DNA from 2 places in the Streptomyces sp. NPDC051315 genome. Region 1 is predicted to be linked to the other one. Evidence: predicted binding sites of a transcription regulator. Region 1 holds the regulator's gene; the other holds the start of a gene.
What was found. Region 1 encodes HspR, which represses chaperone genes until heat shock. Its sites were predicted from a motif close to TTGAGNNNNNNNNNCTCAA; they were not measured.
Positions count from the first base shown of each region.

Region 2: a site for HspR is predicted at 4,549-4,567, ahead of dnaK (molecular chaperone DnaK). Genes of this name have one in related genera too.

Region 1 covers NZ_JBITEN010000003.1:490,155-498,607, forward strand. The annotation lists gene grpE (nucleotide exchange factor GrpE) at 1-48, shown strand, start outside; gene dnaJ (molecular chaperone DnaJ) at 82-1,257, shown strand; gene ACIBBD_RS08620 (heat shock protein transcriptional repressor HspR) at 1,263-1,712, shown strand; gene ACIBBD_RS08625 (fibronectin type III domain-containing protein) at 1,795-3,846, opposite strand; gene ACIBBD_RS08630 (hypothetical protein) at 3,965-4,627, opposite strand; gene ACIBBD_RS08635 (hypothetical protein) at 4,739-6,028, opposite strand; gene ACIBBD_RS08640 (fibronectin type III domain-containing protein) at 6,293-8,254, opposite strand.
Region 2 covers NZ_JBITEN010000004.1:56,021-64,473, reverse strand. The annotation lists gene ACIBBD_RS09495 (helix-turn-helix domain-containing protein) at 1-850, shown strand, start outside; gene ACIBBD_RS09490 (SAM-dependent methyltransferase) at 1,023-1,841, shown strand; gene ACIBBD_RS09485 (hypothetical protein) at 1,939-2,079, shown strand; gene ACIBBD_RS09480 (nitrate reductase molybdenum cofactor assembly chaperone) at 2,079-2,573, shown strand; gene dnaK (molecular chaperone DnaK) at 2,603-4,495, opposite strand; gene ACIBBD_RS09470 (glycerophosphodiester phosphodiesterase family protein) at 4,685-5,443, opposite strand; gene ACIBBD_RS09465 (OsmC family protein) at 5,640-6,068, opposite strand; gene ACIBBD_RS09460 (hypothetical protein) at 6,221-7,957, opposite strand; gene ACIBBD_RS09455 (ATP-binding protein) at 8,014-8,453, opposite strand, start outside.

The DNA.
Region 1 (8,453 bases):
GACACGGCGGCCGACGACAAGGAGAGCGGTGGCCCGGACGAGGGCTGAGCTTGAATCGATGAGAGAGGAGGGACGTCGAGGATGAGCACCAAGGACTTCATCGAGAAGGACTACTACAAGGTCCTCGGCGTCCCCAAGGACGCCACCGAGGCCGAGATCAAGAAGGCGTACCGGAAGCTCGCCCGCGAGTACCACCCGGACGCCAACAAGGGCAACGCCAAGGCCGAGGAGCGCTTCAAGGAGATCTCCGAGGCGAACGACGTGCTCGGCGACCCCAAGAAGCGCAAGGAGTACGACGAGGCACGCGCCCTCTTCGGCAACGGCGGCTTCCGCCCGGGGCCGGGCGCGGGCGGCGGCTCCTTCAACTTCGACCTGGGCGACCTCTTCGGAGGCGCCCAGGGCGGCGGGGGAGCCGGCGGCTTCGGCGGCGGACTCGGTGACGTCTTCGGGGGCCTGTTCAACCGCGGCGGTCCCACGGGCGCGCGCACCCAGCCCCGGCGGGGCCAGGACATCGAGTCCGAGGTCACGCTGAGCTTCACGGAGGCCATCGAGGGCGCGACCGTTCCGCTGCGCATGTCCTCGCAGTCCCCGTGCAAGGCCTGTTCGGGCACCGGCGACAAGAACGGCACACCGCGCGTGTGCCCCACCTGCGTCGGCACCGGCCAGGTGGCGCGGGGCTCCGGTGGAGGCTTCTCCCTCACCGACCCCTGCCCGGACTGCAAGGGCCGCGGACTGATCGCCGAGCACCCCTGCATGGAGTGCAAGGGCAGCGGCCGGGCCAAGTCCTCCCGCACGATGCAGGTCCGCATCCCCGCGGGCGTCACCGACGGGCAGCGGATCCGGCTGCGCGGCAAGGGCGCCCCCGGTGAACGCGGCGGACCGGCCGGCGACCTGTACGTCGTCGTCCACGTCGGCGCGCACCCGGTCTTCGGCCGCAAGGACGACAACCTCACCGTCACCGTGCCCGTCACCTTCGCGGAGGCCGCACTGGGCGGGGAGGTCAGGGTGCCCACCCTCGGCGGCCCGGCCCTGACGCTGAAACTGCCGCCCGGCACCCCCAACGGCCGCACCATGCGCGCACGGGGCAAGGGCGCGGTCCGCAAGGACGGCACCCGCGGCGACCTGCTGGTCACCGTGGAGGTGAGTGTTCCGAAGGACCTGTCGGGGAAGGCTCGTGACGCACTGGAGGCGTATCGCGAGGCGACCGCGGGTGAGGACCCGCGGGCGGAGCTGTTCGAGGCCGCGAAGGGAGCTTGAGGGTGATGGACGGCCGTCGGCGTAACCCGTATGAACTGACCGAGGAGACCCCGGTCTACGTCATCTCGGTGGCGGCCCAGCTCTCCGGCCTCCACCCGCAGACGCTGCGCCAGTACGACCGTCTGGGTCTGGTGTCCCCGGACCGCACCGCGGGCCGGGGCCGGCGCTACTCGGCCCGCGACATCGAACTGCTGCGCACCGTCCAGCAGTTGTCGCAGGACGAGGGCATCAACCTGGCCGGCATCAAGCGGATCATCGAGCTGGAGAACCAGGTCGCCGCGCTCCAGTCCCGCGTCGCGGAACTGGAAGCGGCCCTGGACGGCGCGGCGGCGGCGATGCAGCAGCGCGAGGCCGCCGTGCACGCCTCCTACCGGCGCGACCTGGTGCCGTACCAGGAGGTGCAGCAGACCAGCGCGCTGGTGGTGTGGCGGCCGAAGCGGCAGCAGGCGGAGTAGGGCGGTCTCCGGCCGCGTCAGCGGTAAGGGAAGGGCCCGTCACCCGGTGGGGTGACGGGCCCTTCCGCGTGGGCCGGCCGGGCTAGACCGTGGCGGCGTACAGGCGCCAGCCGGTGGCAGGGACGCCCTCCGAGCCGTCGGCCAGGACCGGGGTGACGCGGTAGAAGTACGTGTCACCGAGCTTGGCGCCCGGGTCCTCGTAGCGGTCGGCGCCGGCGGGGAGCGGGGCCTGGGTCAGGCGGACGTACGCGCCCTGGGCCGGGTCCCAGCGGTCCACGTGGTAGCCCGTCACCTGGGAGCAGTCCGCTCCGGGCGCGCACTTCCAGTACATGGGCATCCACGTGTACTGGGTCCAGCCGCTGATGACGGAGATCGGGCTGCCCTCGGGGGCCGTGACCGGGGGACGCACATCGAGCTCGGTCGCGGCCACATGGGGCACCGAGGGGTCGGTGAGGGGGAGCTGGTTGCCCCAACGGTCGTCGGCCACGGCGGTGAAGACGTAGTCCTCGCCGTCGGGCAGGTTGACGCACAGCTGGGCGGTGTTCCAGATGGAACCGTTGTTGCAGGGGCCGAGCCACTCGGGCTCGCCGTCCTTCATCACGCCGTAGAAGACGTCGTAGGTCGACACGTCCGGCTCGGGGCCGGCGTTCCACTCCACCAGCACGCCGTCCCTGCGGGGCGTGGCCTTCAGCCCGGTCACGGGGGCGGGCGGCACCGCGTCCTCGTTGCGCGCGATCACGGTCGAGCGCGGCGACTCGTTGCCGAACTGGTCGACGGCGGTGACCGCGTAGGCGTAGACGCTGTCGGGGGCCCAGTCGTCGGTGCTCGGGCAGATGGCCTCGTACCACGGGGAGGAGGAGGTGCTGCCGTGGTACCGGATGTCGCAGTCGAGGGGCTGAGCGTCGGGGGCGACCGTGGTGCCGGCGGAGCGGTAGACCCGCAGCGTGCCCTCCTGGGAGAGGTCCGCCTGGGTCGAGGGCGACACCTTCCAGTAGACGTCGACGTCCGACGCCTCGGCCCAGGCCTCGACGTCGAAGGGCGCCTCCGGCGGGGTCCGGTCCACTCCGTCCCCGAGCACCACGGCCGAGGGGGCCGACGGATTGTCCAGCGGGTCCAGGGCCAGGACGCGGTAGTACCGCGGCGCGTTGCACGGGGCGTCGAGGTCCCGGTGCCGCGGGTCCGTGGTGAACTGCAGCAGGGTGAAGGGTCCCGAGGCCTGCGGGGAGTACTCCACCCGGTACCCGGCGGCGCCCGCCACGGGGTTCCAGGCGAGCCTGTTCCCGTAGCAGTCACCGGTGACGGTGAGTCCGGTCGGTGCCGCCGGGCCCGTACGGTCGACGGTGGTGACGGAGACGTCCGCCGAACCGGGCGACACCCGCCCGGCCTTGTCCACGGCGCGGACCTCGTAGGAGTAGCCCTGGCCGGTGGGGGGCGGGGCGTCGGTGAGGGCCGTGCCCGTCAGCAGGGTGCTGTTCACCCGGGACCAGCTGGTGCTTCCCGCGAGCCGCCGGTAGACGTGGTACCCGGCGAGGTCCATCTCGTGGTTCTTCGCCCAGCGCACGTACGCCTTGAGGCCGACGGTGTCGTACGACGTCCAGACGCCCTTCGGTGCCAGCGGGGCCACCGTGTCGACGGTCGCGGACGTCCTCGGCGTGTACGCGAACTTGACGTCGGCGGAGCCCGTCCAGTTGACGTAGTCGATGCGGAGAGTGTGCTTGCCGGAGGGGATGCTGAGGTTGACGGTCTTCGTCACCGTCGTCGAGACGTTCTTCCAGACGTCGACCTTGCGGACGCCGTCGAGGTAGACGCGGATGCCGTCCCGGGCGGCGGCCGTGAACGTGAACGGGCCGCCGGAGCCGAAGTCGCGGGTCACCGCCCAGCGGACGCCGAAGTAGTTCGACGGCACCCCGGTGGCCGGTGCGCCGGTGCCCCAGTTCTCGCTGATCACGGCGTCGCAGCCGGTCTGCTTCGGCGTACCGGAGAACGTGGTGTTGGCGAAGATCTGCCGCGTGTAGGCGGGCGGGACGCAGCCGGCGGCGGAGGCCGGCGCGGCCGTGACGGCGATCAGGCCGCCCGCGGTGGCGAGCACGAGCGCGGTCGCTGCCGCGGCGGTCGTGCGTCTGGCTCGGTTCATTCCGTCCTTCGGTCCTCTTCGGCGACGGCGCAGATCAGCCGTCGCGAAAAGGACCGGTCAGGACGGGGATTGGTTGTACGGGCGCGGGATCGAGCGGGGGGCGGCCGGGTGGCCGGGGTCAGGCGGGCCAGTAGTCGCTCAGCACGCAACCGTCGACGAGGGCCGACTCCGTCCGGTAGCCGCTCGGCGGCGCGAAGTCCGGGTCGCAGCTGAGGAAGACGAGTTCCGAGTTCGACAGGGCCTCGACCTGTTCGTCGCCGACCGGGACGACCGCGATGTTCTCCCCGACGGCGAACTCGTCGCCGGCGGCCTTGGCCGCGGTCTGGAACGTCCTCATGTCCGACACCGTCAGCAGGGCTATGGGGTACGTGAAGTCCTTGCACACGGCGCGCTCCCCGATGCCCCACGAGGCGTCCGCCGCCTCCTGCGAACCCCAGGCGGCGTCCGAGGCGTCGTGGCCGGCGTCGTACGCGTCACCGGTCTCCACCTCCTTGCAGGAGGTGAAGAGGTCGACGTACCGCGCGAGGGTGGCGATGTCCGACGCCTCGGGGAGCGCGCCGTCGAAGCCCTGCTCGGTGGTACCGCCGGCAGTGGAGCTGCCGCCGGTCGTGCCGTCACCCGCGGTGTCACCGCCGGCCGGAGCCGTGGTGCGGGCCCGGTCCGGGGTGGCGGCGGCCTCCGCACCGTTGTCCGTGGTGGTCCCGTCGTCACCGCCGCACCCCGTGACCACCGTCAGGGTGAGGAGGGTGACGCCGACGGTGAGTGCTCGCCCGATGCGCATGGAGTGTCCGTTCCCCGTGATGAAGCATGATCGGGACGACGGTACCGGTCCACGGGGAAACGGCCCGGAGGGAGCGTCACCCTCCGGGCCCGCGAGGGCGGTGACCCACCGTCAGACGCGCGAGCCCCGGCGGCGGACGCCGAACCAGGTGGCCGCGCCGCCCAGTGCGACCAGGACGGCGGCGAGGGCCGCGTACCGGCCCGTGCCGCCGGAACCGGTGGCGGCCAGGGAGCCGCTGGTCGTGGTGGTGGTCGTCGTGGCGGCGGCCGGGGTGGTGGAGGCGGACGCCGGCGGGGTCGCGGAGGCGGGGGCGGACGGGGACTCGGACGGCTCGGTCGACGGGGTGGCCGACGGGGAGCCCGGGGTGGACTTCGCGGGACCGGCCGTCACCTCGGTCGGGATGCCGGTGAAGCCGTAGGTGTCCCCCATGGAGAACAGGGCCTCCAGCGGGACCTCCGTGTCCTTGGTGATGTCGGTGTTCTCGCCCAGCGAGAGGTAGACGTCGATGCTCGCGGTGCCGGAGGCGGCCCCGAAGCCCTTCGGGAGGGCGGGCAGTTCCCACTGGCTCTCGTTGGTCTCCTCCAGCTTCACGATCCTGCCGCCGACCTCGGCCTCCAGGATGAAGTCCGGGTCGCCCGCGCCGTCGCGGAAGCCCTGCGCGGAGATCGTGCGGCGCAGCTCGGCGGGGAACTCGCCGGGGCCGGTGGCGGTCGCGGTCAGCGTCAGGCCGGCGCGCCGGCCCGGGCGGGCGACGACGTTGTCGTCCCGCACCCAGGTCAGGTCCAGCGTGCCGGGCGTGATCTTCGGGTCCGTCGTGAAGACGACGGTGTTGCGGGCCGGGTCGTCGTCGACGTCACCGGCCAGCGCGCCCGCGGTCAGCGTGAAGTCGCCGTCGTTGGTGGGGTAGGTGGCGCCGAGACCGACGGTGACCTTCCAGGTGAACTCGCTCTTCGCGGGGATCGAGAAGCTGGTCGACGCGTCGCCGGAGGCGGGGAAGAACAGGCCCTGCCAGGAGCCGTCCTGCCGCCCGACCCGGGACGTGGTGGCGGGCGCGTCGACCGCGGTGACGTCGAAGACGACCGAGTCCGCGAGCAGCGGGCTCGGGCCGTCCGCCTCGCCGGGCAGCCACGCCGCGAACTCCTGTGCCTTGGCGGAGGAGTTGGTGACCGTCAGCAGCATCGACTCCGTCGCCCCGCCCCGCTTCAGCGGGCCGTCCGGGGTGGGCGCGCCCAGCGTCATCGTCAGCGGGGCGCCGCCGGTCGCCCCGTCGGCGGCGAGGGCGGTCACCGGGGCGAGGACGGTGCCGGCGACGGCGGCGGCGACGGTGGTCGCGGCCAGGGCGCGGAGGCGGCGGGCGGCGACGGGACGGGCGGGCGCGGCGGTCACGGCGGACGCGGACATGGTGGATTCCCCCAGGAATCGCTAGGGGCGCACTGCGGTGACGGTGCCGGAAGTCCGCATCCGTGACGGCGGTGACGCTGAGAGCTGAGAAAGAAGAAGAGGGTGCCCCGCGCGCGGCCGGTTCCTGCGTTCCCCCCGGCGGCCCGCGGTGCACCCATCCTCACCCGGCGTTCATCCTTGATCGACCGTCACTTCGTCACCGCTTCGCAACAGCGCCGGAAGCGGCGACCCCGCAGGTCACGGACGTGTCACGGCCTTTCCGCGCTACGGCGCGGTGGGGGTCGCCGAGACCTCGGAGGACAGCGTCGACTCCAGGCCGGCCGCGTTGACCGTGGTGACGGCGTAGTAGTACGTCGTGCCGTTGGTCAGGCCGGTGTCGGTGAGGTCGGACGCCGTGGTGGAGAGGACCGCCTCGGCGTTCTCCCTGGTGACCCCGGGGGTGGTCGAGCGGTGGACGCGGTACCCGGTGATGCGGGACTCGCCCGGGAGGTCCGGCGCGGTGCCCCAGGTCAGCGTCACCCGGCCGTCGCCGGCGGTGACCTGGTCCACCTGGGTGGGCTGCGGCGGCGGTGTCGCGCTCACCGACGGCAGGACCGCGCTCGAGGCGGCCGAGCGGACGCCGTGGCCGGCCGAGGTGGCGACGACGGCGTAGTAGTAGTCGCGTTCGGTGGCGGGGACGGTGGCCTGGTACTGGGACAGGGGGCCGTCGACGGAGGCGTACGGCATCGCCGTCTCGGAGGTGTCCACGGTGGCCGAGCGGGACCGGTAGACGAGGTAGCCGCCGACCTCGACGTAGCCGTCCTGAGCCCAGTCGAGGACGAGCTGGTCACCGACGATCCTGGCGGTGTTCCAGGTCGGGGTGGCGGGGGCGCTGTTCTGGTCGACGGTGCGGGTGGCGGTCGTCGCCTGCGCCGCCGACTCGTTGCCGGCCGCGTCCACGGCGGCCACGTGGTACGTGTACGGCCGGCCCGGCTCGCCCGTGGTGTCCCGGTAGGTGAGCGTGCCGGTCGTGCCGATCCTGGTCTGGCCGCCGGTGGTGGTGGCCGAGCGGTAGACGACGTAACCGGTCGCGTCCGAGCCGCCGTTCAGCCAGGTCAGGGTCACCCCGCCGACGTCCTGGGCGACGACCTTCAGGTCCTGCGGGGCGCCGGGTGCCACGGTGTCGCGGGTGGCGGTGACGGCCTTCGAGTACGGCGACGGGTTCGCGGCCGCGTCCAGGGCCCGCACCTTGTAGAACACCGGCACGTCGGCCGGGGCGAAGGCGTCGGCGTACGACGTGGAGGGGACGTGCACGATGCTCGTGTACGGGCCGTCGACCGTCTCCGCGCGGGCCACCTCGTACTTGACCGCGGTCGGTACCGGGGCCCAGAACAGGGTGTTGGCCGTCTTCGTCGACGTGGCGGTCACGCCGGTCGGGGCGGTGGGGGCCACCCGGTCGACACTGATGATGCCCCGGTCGGCCGAGCCGGGCGAGACGTTGCCCGCCTTGTCGTAGGCGCGGATCTCGTAGTAGTAGGTCCGGCCGTCGGCCGGCGGGGAGTCGGTGTACGTGTTCGACGTCGTGGTGGTGAGCTTCGTCCAGGTGGAGGAGCCGGCCAGGCGCCGGTAGACGCGGTACCCGGCGAGGTCCATCTCCTTGTTCTTCGCCCAGGTGTACTTCGCCCGGTTGGTGTCGGGGTAGTAGCCGACCCCCACCTCGGTCGGGGCGAGTGGCCTGACCTTGTCGACGGTCGCCGACGTGCGGGGCGCGTAGGCGAACTTGACGTCGGCCCTGCCCGTCCAGTTCACGTAGTCGATCCGCAGGGTGTGCTTGCCGGCGGGGACGGTGAGGTTGAGCGTCCGGGAGACCGTGGCGGAGACGTTTCGCCACAGGTCGATCCTGCGGACGCCGTCGACGTAGACCCGGATGCCGTCCTGGCTGGAGGCGGTGAGGGCGAAGGGGCCGCCGGAGCCGAAGTCCCGCGTCACCGTCCAGCGGACACCGAAGTGGTTGGACGGCAGCCCGGCGGCCGGGGCGCCCGTGCCCCAGTTCTGGTCGATCGCGGAGTCGCAGTCGGTCCTCTTCGGCCCGCCGGAGAAGGTGGTGTTGGCGAACATCTGCCGCTGGTAGACCGGCGAGACGCAACTGGCGGCGGCCGAGGCGGGTGTGGCGGCCACGGTGACCGTGGTGAGCAGACCGCCGGTCGTGGCGAGCACGACGGCCGTCGAGAGTCTGGCTGGCTTCATACGGTCCATGAGGTCCCCCGCTCGAGTGGAAACGGCGAAATCGGCCGTCGGGAGATCGACTCACGAGTGACCGGGTTGGTTGTGCGGTTGTTCGCCTTCCCGTGAAGTCCGGTGCGGTGGAGGGACCGTAAAGAGTGTCCGGAGAGGTTTCCGCTCCGTCTCCATGCGTCTTCACACGCTGAGCGGAGTGCGATGTTGT
Region 2 (8,453 bases), on a different contig from region 1:
GCCCGCGCCCACGGTGGGCCAGGTGGTACTCGGCAGGCGGTTGCAGGACCTGCGTGAGGCGGCCGGCCTCGGCCGTGAGGAGGCGGCCCGCGCGCTGCGCGTGGCCCCGGCGACCGTACGGCGCATGGAGACGGCCGAGGTCGCGCTGAAGATCCCGTACGTGCAGGTGCTGCTGGAGACCTACGGGGTATCCGAGGAGGAGACCGCGGCGTTCGTCGCGCTCGCCGAGGACGCGAACCGGCCGGGCTGGTGGCAGCGGTTCCACGACGTGCTGCCGGAGTGGTTCAGCCTGTACGTGAGCCTGGAGGGCGCGGCGCGGCTGATCCGCTCCTACGAACCGCACTTCGTGCCGGGGCTGTTGCAGACCGAGGCGTACGCGCGGGCCGTGCTGGAGGCCGGGACGGTCGGGCAGACGAGCCCCGAGGCGATCGAGGGGCATGTGTCGCTGCGCATGGCCCGGCAGCGGCTGCTGGACGGCCCGAACCCGCCGCACCTGTGGGTGGTGATGGACGAGACGGTGCTGCGCCGCCCCGTCAGCGTCGACGCCACGGTGATGTACGAACAGCTCGACCGTCTCCTGGAGCTCGCCGGCCGCGACCGGATCACCCTGCAGGTCGCCGAGTTCGCGACCGGTCCGCACCCGGGGACGTACGCGCCGTTCTCCCTGTTCCGGTTCGGTGAGCCCGAGCTGCCCGACATGGTCGTCACCGAGTACCTGTCCGGCGCCCTGTACCTCGACTCGCGCCAGGAGGTCTCCGCGCATCTGGAGGTCCTCGACCACATGACGACCCACGCCGCGTCGGCGCAGCGCACGAGGGAGATCCTGCGGGACATCCGCGGGGCCGGCTGAGCGGACCCCGCCGCGCCGGATCCCGCGTCACCCCCGCGCCCCGCCCCACACACCAGCCCCAGGCCGCCACCGCACCGCTCCGGTCCACCGCTTGGGTCCAGCCCACCACACCGCTCCAGTCCAGCCGTCACCGCACCGCCTCAGCCGTCACGACCCCTGGGAGAAGACCCGCATGACCGGATCCGAGTCCGCAGCATCCGTCCGCATCGACACCAGCAGGCCTCATCCGGCCCGCGTGTACGACTGGTGGCTGGGCGGCAAGGACAACTACCCCGTGGACGAGGAGCTGGCCCGCCGGATCCTCGCCGTGGACGGCACGGTGCTGCGCGGAGCGCGCGCCAACCGCCGGTTCATGCAGCGGGCCGTGCGCACCGTCGCCGAGGCCGGGACGCGCCAGTTCCTGGACATCGGCACCGGGATCCCCACCGAGCCGAACCTGCACCAGGTCGCGCAGACCGTCGCCCCGGAGTCGAAGGTCGTGTACGCGGACAACGACCCGATCGTGCTGCGGCACGCGGAGGCGCTGCTGCACGGCTCGCCCGAGGGCTCCACGCACTACGTGCACGCCGACGTCCGTGACGTCGACGGCCTGCTGGACCGGGCGGCCGACTCCCTGGACCTCGACCGGCCGGTCGCCCTGTCGCTGGTGGCGCTCACCCACTACCTGGGCGAGGACCCGGCCGGCGACGACGTGTACGGCCTGCTGAAGCGGTACGTGTCCGCGCTCGCGCCGGGCAGCCACCTGATCCTGTCGCAGGTCACCCCCGACCTGAACCCCGAGGCCATCGAGAAGGCGGCGCACCACTTCCGGCAGAGCGGCACCCCGTTCCACCCGCGCTCGCTGGCGGAGTTCTCCCGCTTCTTCGAGGGGCTGGAGCTGCTGGGCCCGGGTGTGATCCCGGTCTCCGGCTGGCGGCCGGAGCCGCAGGACGTGGCGCTGCAGGCGGAGGGGATCGTGCCGGTGTACGCGGGGGTCGCGCGCAAACCCTGACCCGTCGGCGCGGGGTGACCCGTACGGGCGCTGTGAACGGGTGCGCTCCCGCGCCCGCCCCTAGGTTCGAGACACGGGGGTGAGCAAGGGAGCGCACGTGACCGCACCACGGACACCGCCCACCGAGCCCGGCACGGCGCACCTCGCCGAGTCCGCCGGAACCGGCTCCGACACCGGCACCGGCACAGCTGTCGGCGTCGTCACCAGCGTCGGCGCCGGTGACGCGAGGGAGGTCTGATGCCCACCGACGCCGTGCTGTACCAGGCGGCCGCGCTCTGCCTGACCCACCCGGACGACGACTTCCACGCCCGGCTACCGCTGCTGCGCGAGGCCGCCCCGCAGCTGCGGGAGTTCACCGATCACGCGGCCGTGACGCCGCCCCGGGAGCTGGCCGCTCACTATCTGCGGGTCTTCGACGGGGAGAACCGGCACAGCCTGTACCTGAGCCGGTGGCGGGACACGGACCCCCGGCGGCCCGGCACGCCCCCGGCCCGCTTCCGCGACCTCTACCGGCGGTACGGGCTGGAGGTCACCGGTGAGGAGCCGCCCGACTTCCTGCCGGCCGTGCTGGAGTTCGCGGCCCGCACCGGCGACACCGGCCCGCTCACCGATCACCGCCACGGCCTGGAGCGGCTCCGCGCGCGGCTCACCGGCTGCGGTACGCCGTATGCGGCGGTCCTGAACGCGGTGTGCGCCACAGTGCCGGCCGCAGGCACCGACGCGCGCCCCTGACGACCCGGTGACCGCCCCGCCGGAGCGGCCTAGGCGCCCTTGGCCTGGTCCTGGTCGTCGTCGACGATCTCGGCGTCGACGACCGTCTCGTCGTCCTGCTTCCGGGCCGAACCGCCACCCGCGCCGCCGCCCGCCGCGTCGGACCCCGGCGGGGTCTGCTGCTGGGCCTGTGCGTACATGGCCTGACCCATGCGCTGGCTGACGGTGGCGAGTTTGTCGACGCCGGCCCGCAGGGCGCCGGTGTCGGCGTTCTGCTCCAGGAGCGTCTTCAGTTCCGCGATCGCCGCCTCGACCTCGCCCTTGACGTCGGCCGGCACGCGCGCGCCCTCGCCCGCGTCGTCGCGGAGGAACTTCTCGGTCTGGTAGACGAGTTGTTCGGCCTGGTTGCGGGTCTCGGCGGCCTCCCGGCGTGTGCGGTCCTCCTCCGCGTACTGCTCGGCCTCGCGCATCATGCGGTCGATGTCGTCCTTGGGGAGGGCGGAGCCGCCGGTCACCGTCATCTTCTGTTCGCGGCCGGTCGCCAGGTCCTTGGCGGAGACGTGCATGATGCCGTTGGCGTCGATGTCGAAGGCCACCTCGATCTGCGGGACGCCGCGCGGGGCCGGCGGAAGGCCGGTGAGGTCGAAGACGCCGAGCTTCTTGTTGTAGGCGGCGATCTCACGTTCGCCCTGGTAGACCTGGATGCCGACCGAGGGCTGGTTGTCGGTGGCCGTGGTGAAGATCTCCGAACGGCGGGTGGGGATCGTGGTGTTCCGTTCGATGAGCTTCGTCATGATGCCGCCCTTGGTCTCGATGCCCAGGGACAGCGGGGTGACGTCGAGGAGCAGGACGTCCTTGACGTCGCCGCGGAGGACACCCGCCTGCAGGGCGGCGCCGACGGCCACCACCTCGTCGGGGTTGACGCCCTTGTGCGGGTCCTTGCCGGTCAGCTCCCGCACCAGGTCCGTCACCGCGGGCATCCGGGTCGAGCCGCCGACGAGGATGACGTGGTCGATCACGGAGAGTTTGATGTTGGCGTCCTTGACGGCCTGGTGGAAGGGCGTCTTGCAGCGGTCGAGCAGGTCGGCCGTCAGCTCCTGGAACTGGGCGCGCGTCAGTTTCTCGTCGAGGTGCAGGGGGCCTTCGGCGGAGGCGGTGATGTAGGGGAGGTTGATCGTCGTCTCGGTCGAGCTGGACAGTTCGATCTTCGCCTTCTCGGCGCCTTCGCGCAGCCGTTGCAGCGCCATCCTGTCGTTGCTCAGGTCGATGCCGTACTGGCCCTTGAACGTCTTCACCAGGTGTTCGACGATCCGCTGGTCCCAGTCGTCGCCGCCGAGGTGGGTGTCGCCGTTGGTGGCCTTGACCTCGATGACGCCGTCGCCGATCTCCAGCAGCGACACGTCGAAGGTGCCGCCGCCGAGGTCGAAGACGAGGACGGTCTGCTCCTCACCGCGGTCGAGGCCGTAGGCGAGGGCGGCCGCGGTGGGCTCGTTGATGATCCGCAGCACCTTCAGGCCGGCGATCTCCCCGGCCTCCTTGGTGGCCTGCCGCTGGGCGTCGTCGAAGTAGGCGGGCACGGTGATCACCGCGTCCGTGACGTCCTCTCCGAGGTAGGACTCGGCGTCCCGCTTCAGCTTCTGCAGGACCCTGGCGGACAGCTCCTGGGCGCGGTAGCGGGTGCCGTCCACATCGCCGTGCTCGGGGAAGCGCCAGTGCGCGTCACCCATGTGGCGCTTGACCGAGCGTGCGGTGCGGTCGACGTTGGTGACGGCCTGCCGCTTGGCGACCTCGCCGACGAGCACCTCGCCGTTCTTGGCGAAGGCCACGACCGACGGGGTGGTCCTGGCCCCCTCCGCGTTGGCGATGACCGTGGGCTCGCCGCCCTCCAGGACGGCCACCACCGAGTTCGTGGTGCCGAGATCGATCCCGACCGAGCGTCCCATCGCTGTCCCCTTCCGCCAGGGAGCCCCGCGCTTCCGGACTTCCAGCACAAAACTTGAGCGGGCTTCTGTCAATGGGGGCGTGCGCCGCCCCCGCGGTCGTGGGCCGTGCGCCCCGCGCGCTCTCGGGTGCGCGCGCCCTCCGAGGAGGGCCGTGAGCCCTGCCGGGCACCCGGCGGACGGTTCCGCCGGTCAGGAGGACAGGTGCCCCGCCGGACGCTTTCGATGCGGCTCCCCGCGCAGCTCCACCGCCCGCCGGGGCCGGTCGGTGATCACCACGTCCACGCGCCGGTCGGCGAGGAAGGCGCGCAGCCCCGCGTCGTCGTTGACCGTCCACACCATGGTGAACAGGTGGTGCCGGACCGCCCCCCGCAGCACGCCGGCGCGCGCCAGCCGCCGGTGCACGGCGACGCCGTGCGCGCCGCAGGCCCGCAGGCGCCGTAGCGGGAACAGCTCACTCGCCCGGGTCCCCACCAGCCGGCCCGCCGCGATCTCGGCGCGGTCGCGGCCCAGCGACAGGGCGGTCCGCACCCCGGGGAAGGACCGGGTGATCGCGGCGACGGAACGGTCCTCCAGGGTGGTCGCGACGAACCCGTCCCGGCCGAGCAGCGCCACCGCACGGTCGATCAGCTCGCGCTCGTAGCCGGTCTCCTTCAGGTCGAGGTGCCCGACCAGCTTCCCGGCGACCAGCGCCATGACGTCCTCGACGACCGGGACGGCGTATCCGGCGCGGGCGCACAGCTCGGCGTAGCCGATCCGGGACAGCGGTGGTCCGGTGCGGCAGGCGCGCGCGTCGTGGTGGACGACGAGCACGCCGTCTGCGGTCCGCCGGATGTCGAACTCGGCGTACTCGGCGCCGGAGGCGAGTGCGTCCTCGTACGCCTCGCGGGTGGCGGCGCCGCGTCGTTCGGAGCCGCCGCGGTGGGCGGAGACGGCGGGGTACGGCCCCATGGGCTCACCTCCCTGTCCGGTGTCCGGCCGCTTGCGGCACCGTCGTCGTCCCTGTCCGCCGCCGGGACGTCACCCGGCCTGTCCGGTCGCCCGGACCGCAGCCCGTTATACCCGGCCCGGCCGCCCCGAACCGAACGGGGGTGCGAGCCGTCCGTGGTGGACGGCCCGCACCCCCGGCGGGTGGTGGGGTGTCGGCTCAGGCGAGCTTCGCCGACAGCGTGATCGGTACGGCCTTCAGGGCCTGGCTGACCGGGCAGTTGGCCTTGGCCTCCTCGGCGGCGGCCACGAACGCGTCGTGGTCGAGGCCGGGCACGGTGCCCTCCACGGTCAGGTGGATGCCGGTGATGCCCTCACCCGGCTGGAAGGTGACGTCGGCCGAGGCGACGAGTTTGGTGGGCGGGGTGCCGGCACCGGCGAGGGCGTGCGAGAAGGCCATCGAGAAGCAGCTGGAGTGGGCGGCCGCGATCAGCTCCTCCGGGCTGGTCCTGCCGTTCGCCTCCTGGGAGCGGGAGGCCCACGTCACGGGCTGCTGGTCGATGGCACCGGAGGAGTCGAAGCTGACGACGCCGTTGCCCTCGAGCAGGTTGCCTTCCCAGACGGTGTGTGCGGAGCGCGTGGTGGCCACGACGATTCCTTTCCAAGTACTGGCTGATACGGCGGGGGCGGTCCCGTTTCCGGGTGCCTGTGCCCCATCCGATCACACCGGACCCCGCCGTACCCAGCGGACGGGGCAACGACGCCGGGCGCGTCGGCGCTGTCGCCCGCGGCGCCGGGCCCTCATCGCACCCGGAAGACCGGCCCGCGCGGCGTGAACGGCAGCCGGCTGCCCTGCGGGATCAGGTACGCGTGCTCGCGCCGTATCCGCAGGGTGTCGCACCAGCCGTCGGTGATGACGAGGACCGGCGCGCCGGGCGGGAAGTCGTCGGCGCGGTGCAGCAGGTCGACACCGGGCTGCAGGACCGTGCCGCCGCGCCCGTGGACGCGGACCCGGCCGGCGATCTCGGTGACGGGGAGGTAGCCCGCGTCGTGCGGGGCCGCGTCGCAGAAGACGACCCGGGCGGCCGGTACGTCGCGGGCCTCGGCGTAGGAGGCGATCGCGCCGAGTGCCTTGCCGAGGAGGGTGCGGTCCATGGAGCCGGAGGTGTCCAGGACGACGCCGAAGGTGCAGCGGGCGACCTCCTCGGGCGGGAAGAGGCGGCCCGCGCGCGGGATGTCGGGCGTGGAGGCCTGGCGGCGGGCGGGCCGGGCGTACGACCGGACCGGCTCCGGGCGGGGCACGAACTCGTCGAACCAGCGGGCGAGCCGGGCGTCCCACGGCAGGGGTGGGTGGCTGAGGGCGCGGATCTCCTCGACGAGGCCGCCGGGGAGGAAGCCGCGTTCCTGCCGCTGGTGCAGGTCCAGGCCCTGGGCGAGGCCGCGCCGGTAGAAGCCGTCGAGGTCGACGTGGTCGCCGGGCGGGCCGAGGGGGGCGCCGAGGACGTCGCCGGTGCCCTTGCCGCGCGGGGTGGACAGGCGGCGCATCCGGCGCAGGTCGCCCGCGATGCGGTCGTAGACCTCCTCGCCGGACAGGCCCGTCAGCTCCGCGTCGTACAGCAGCCCTTCGGGCATGGTGCCGACCTGCATCTCGCGCAGCCAGCCGTTGATGACGTAGTCGCAGGCGACGTTGAAGAGATAGGGGTCGCGGGTGCCGCAGCGGTCGCCGTGGCGCAGGGCGGCGTGCAGCATCTCGTGGGCGAGGATGAAGCGCCACTCCTCGTCCTCGAACGTCCGCAGCGGATTGACGTAGATCTCGCCCGCCTCCGCGTTCACGGCGGCGATCTGGATGCCGTGCGCGCGGGCGAGTTCGGCGTCGGCGACGAGGGTGATGCCGGCCGCGATGCCGCCCAGCAGCGGATACGAGGAGATGAACCAGCTCAGCGCGTTCTGCCAGGGGCGCCGGTCGGGGGCCTCGCCGTCGAGGGAGTCGCGGCGGCCGCCCGCCATGTCCATCGCGGCGGACACGGTCCGGGTGAGCGCGGTGGCGAAGGCGAGCTGCCAGTCCGGGGCCTGGGTGGCGTACCAGCCGTGCCACGGGACGAGCACCTGGTCGGGCTGGGTCCCCGCCGTGCCGCAGTGCTCGTGGACGGGAGGGATGCCGGTGCGCCGCCAGCGGTCGGCGAGCTGCTCCTCGTCGCCGTCGGGGTAGGTCCGCGGCAGCTCGTCCGGGGCGCGGCCGACGGGGAAGGTCAGCAGGAACCGGTTGACGACCGTGCAGCGCGCGGCGAGGTCGAACCGGTCGGGCTGGACCCGGTCGCCCTTGGCCGCCGGGACGTGCCCGAAGCCGAGGTGGAGGGCTGCGTGGGCGAGCGACCAGGCCCAGCGGGCCGGCTCGGCGAGGCGGTCCGGGTGGGCGTGCACCGTGCCGTCGGAGTGGACGGTGAGGAGGCCGTCCCGGGGCGCGAGGGTGCAGTCCTCGTGCCGGCAGACGTCGAAGTCGACGGCGGCCAGCGCCGGGTTGGCGCGCACCAGGCGCATGCCCTCCGCGAACGCCTCCCCGGCCAGGTCCCGCTTCTTCTTGCCGCGGCCACGGCTCACCGTCGCGCCTCCACCAGCCGGGGCATGTCGCGGGCGGCCTCGACCAGGAACCAGGCGGGCAGGACGGGGTTGCCGTCGGCGTCGGAGGCGATGACGGTCTGGGCGACCTCGACGGAGATCTCGGCGAGCTGCACGAGCAGCGACTTGGCGCGGTAGGCGGTCTGCCGGCCGTTGGCCGACATGTGCTCCTTGACGGCGGGGAGTTCCTTGACGAGGCGGCCGCGGAAAGACTCGGCGAGGTAGTACAGCAGGTCGCGGTCCTCGACGCGGTGCGGCCAGGGCGCGTCGCCCTTGAGGACGGCCTCGATGCCGTACCGGCTGCGGACGATCTTGACGTAGCCGCAGAAGGCGGTGGCGTGCGCGGGGGTGAGCGTGCCGTGCGCGAGGACCTTCAGGGTGTCCTCGTCGAGGTCACGGCCGAAGGAGTGCAGGGCGT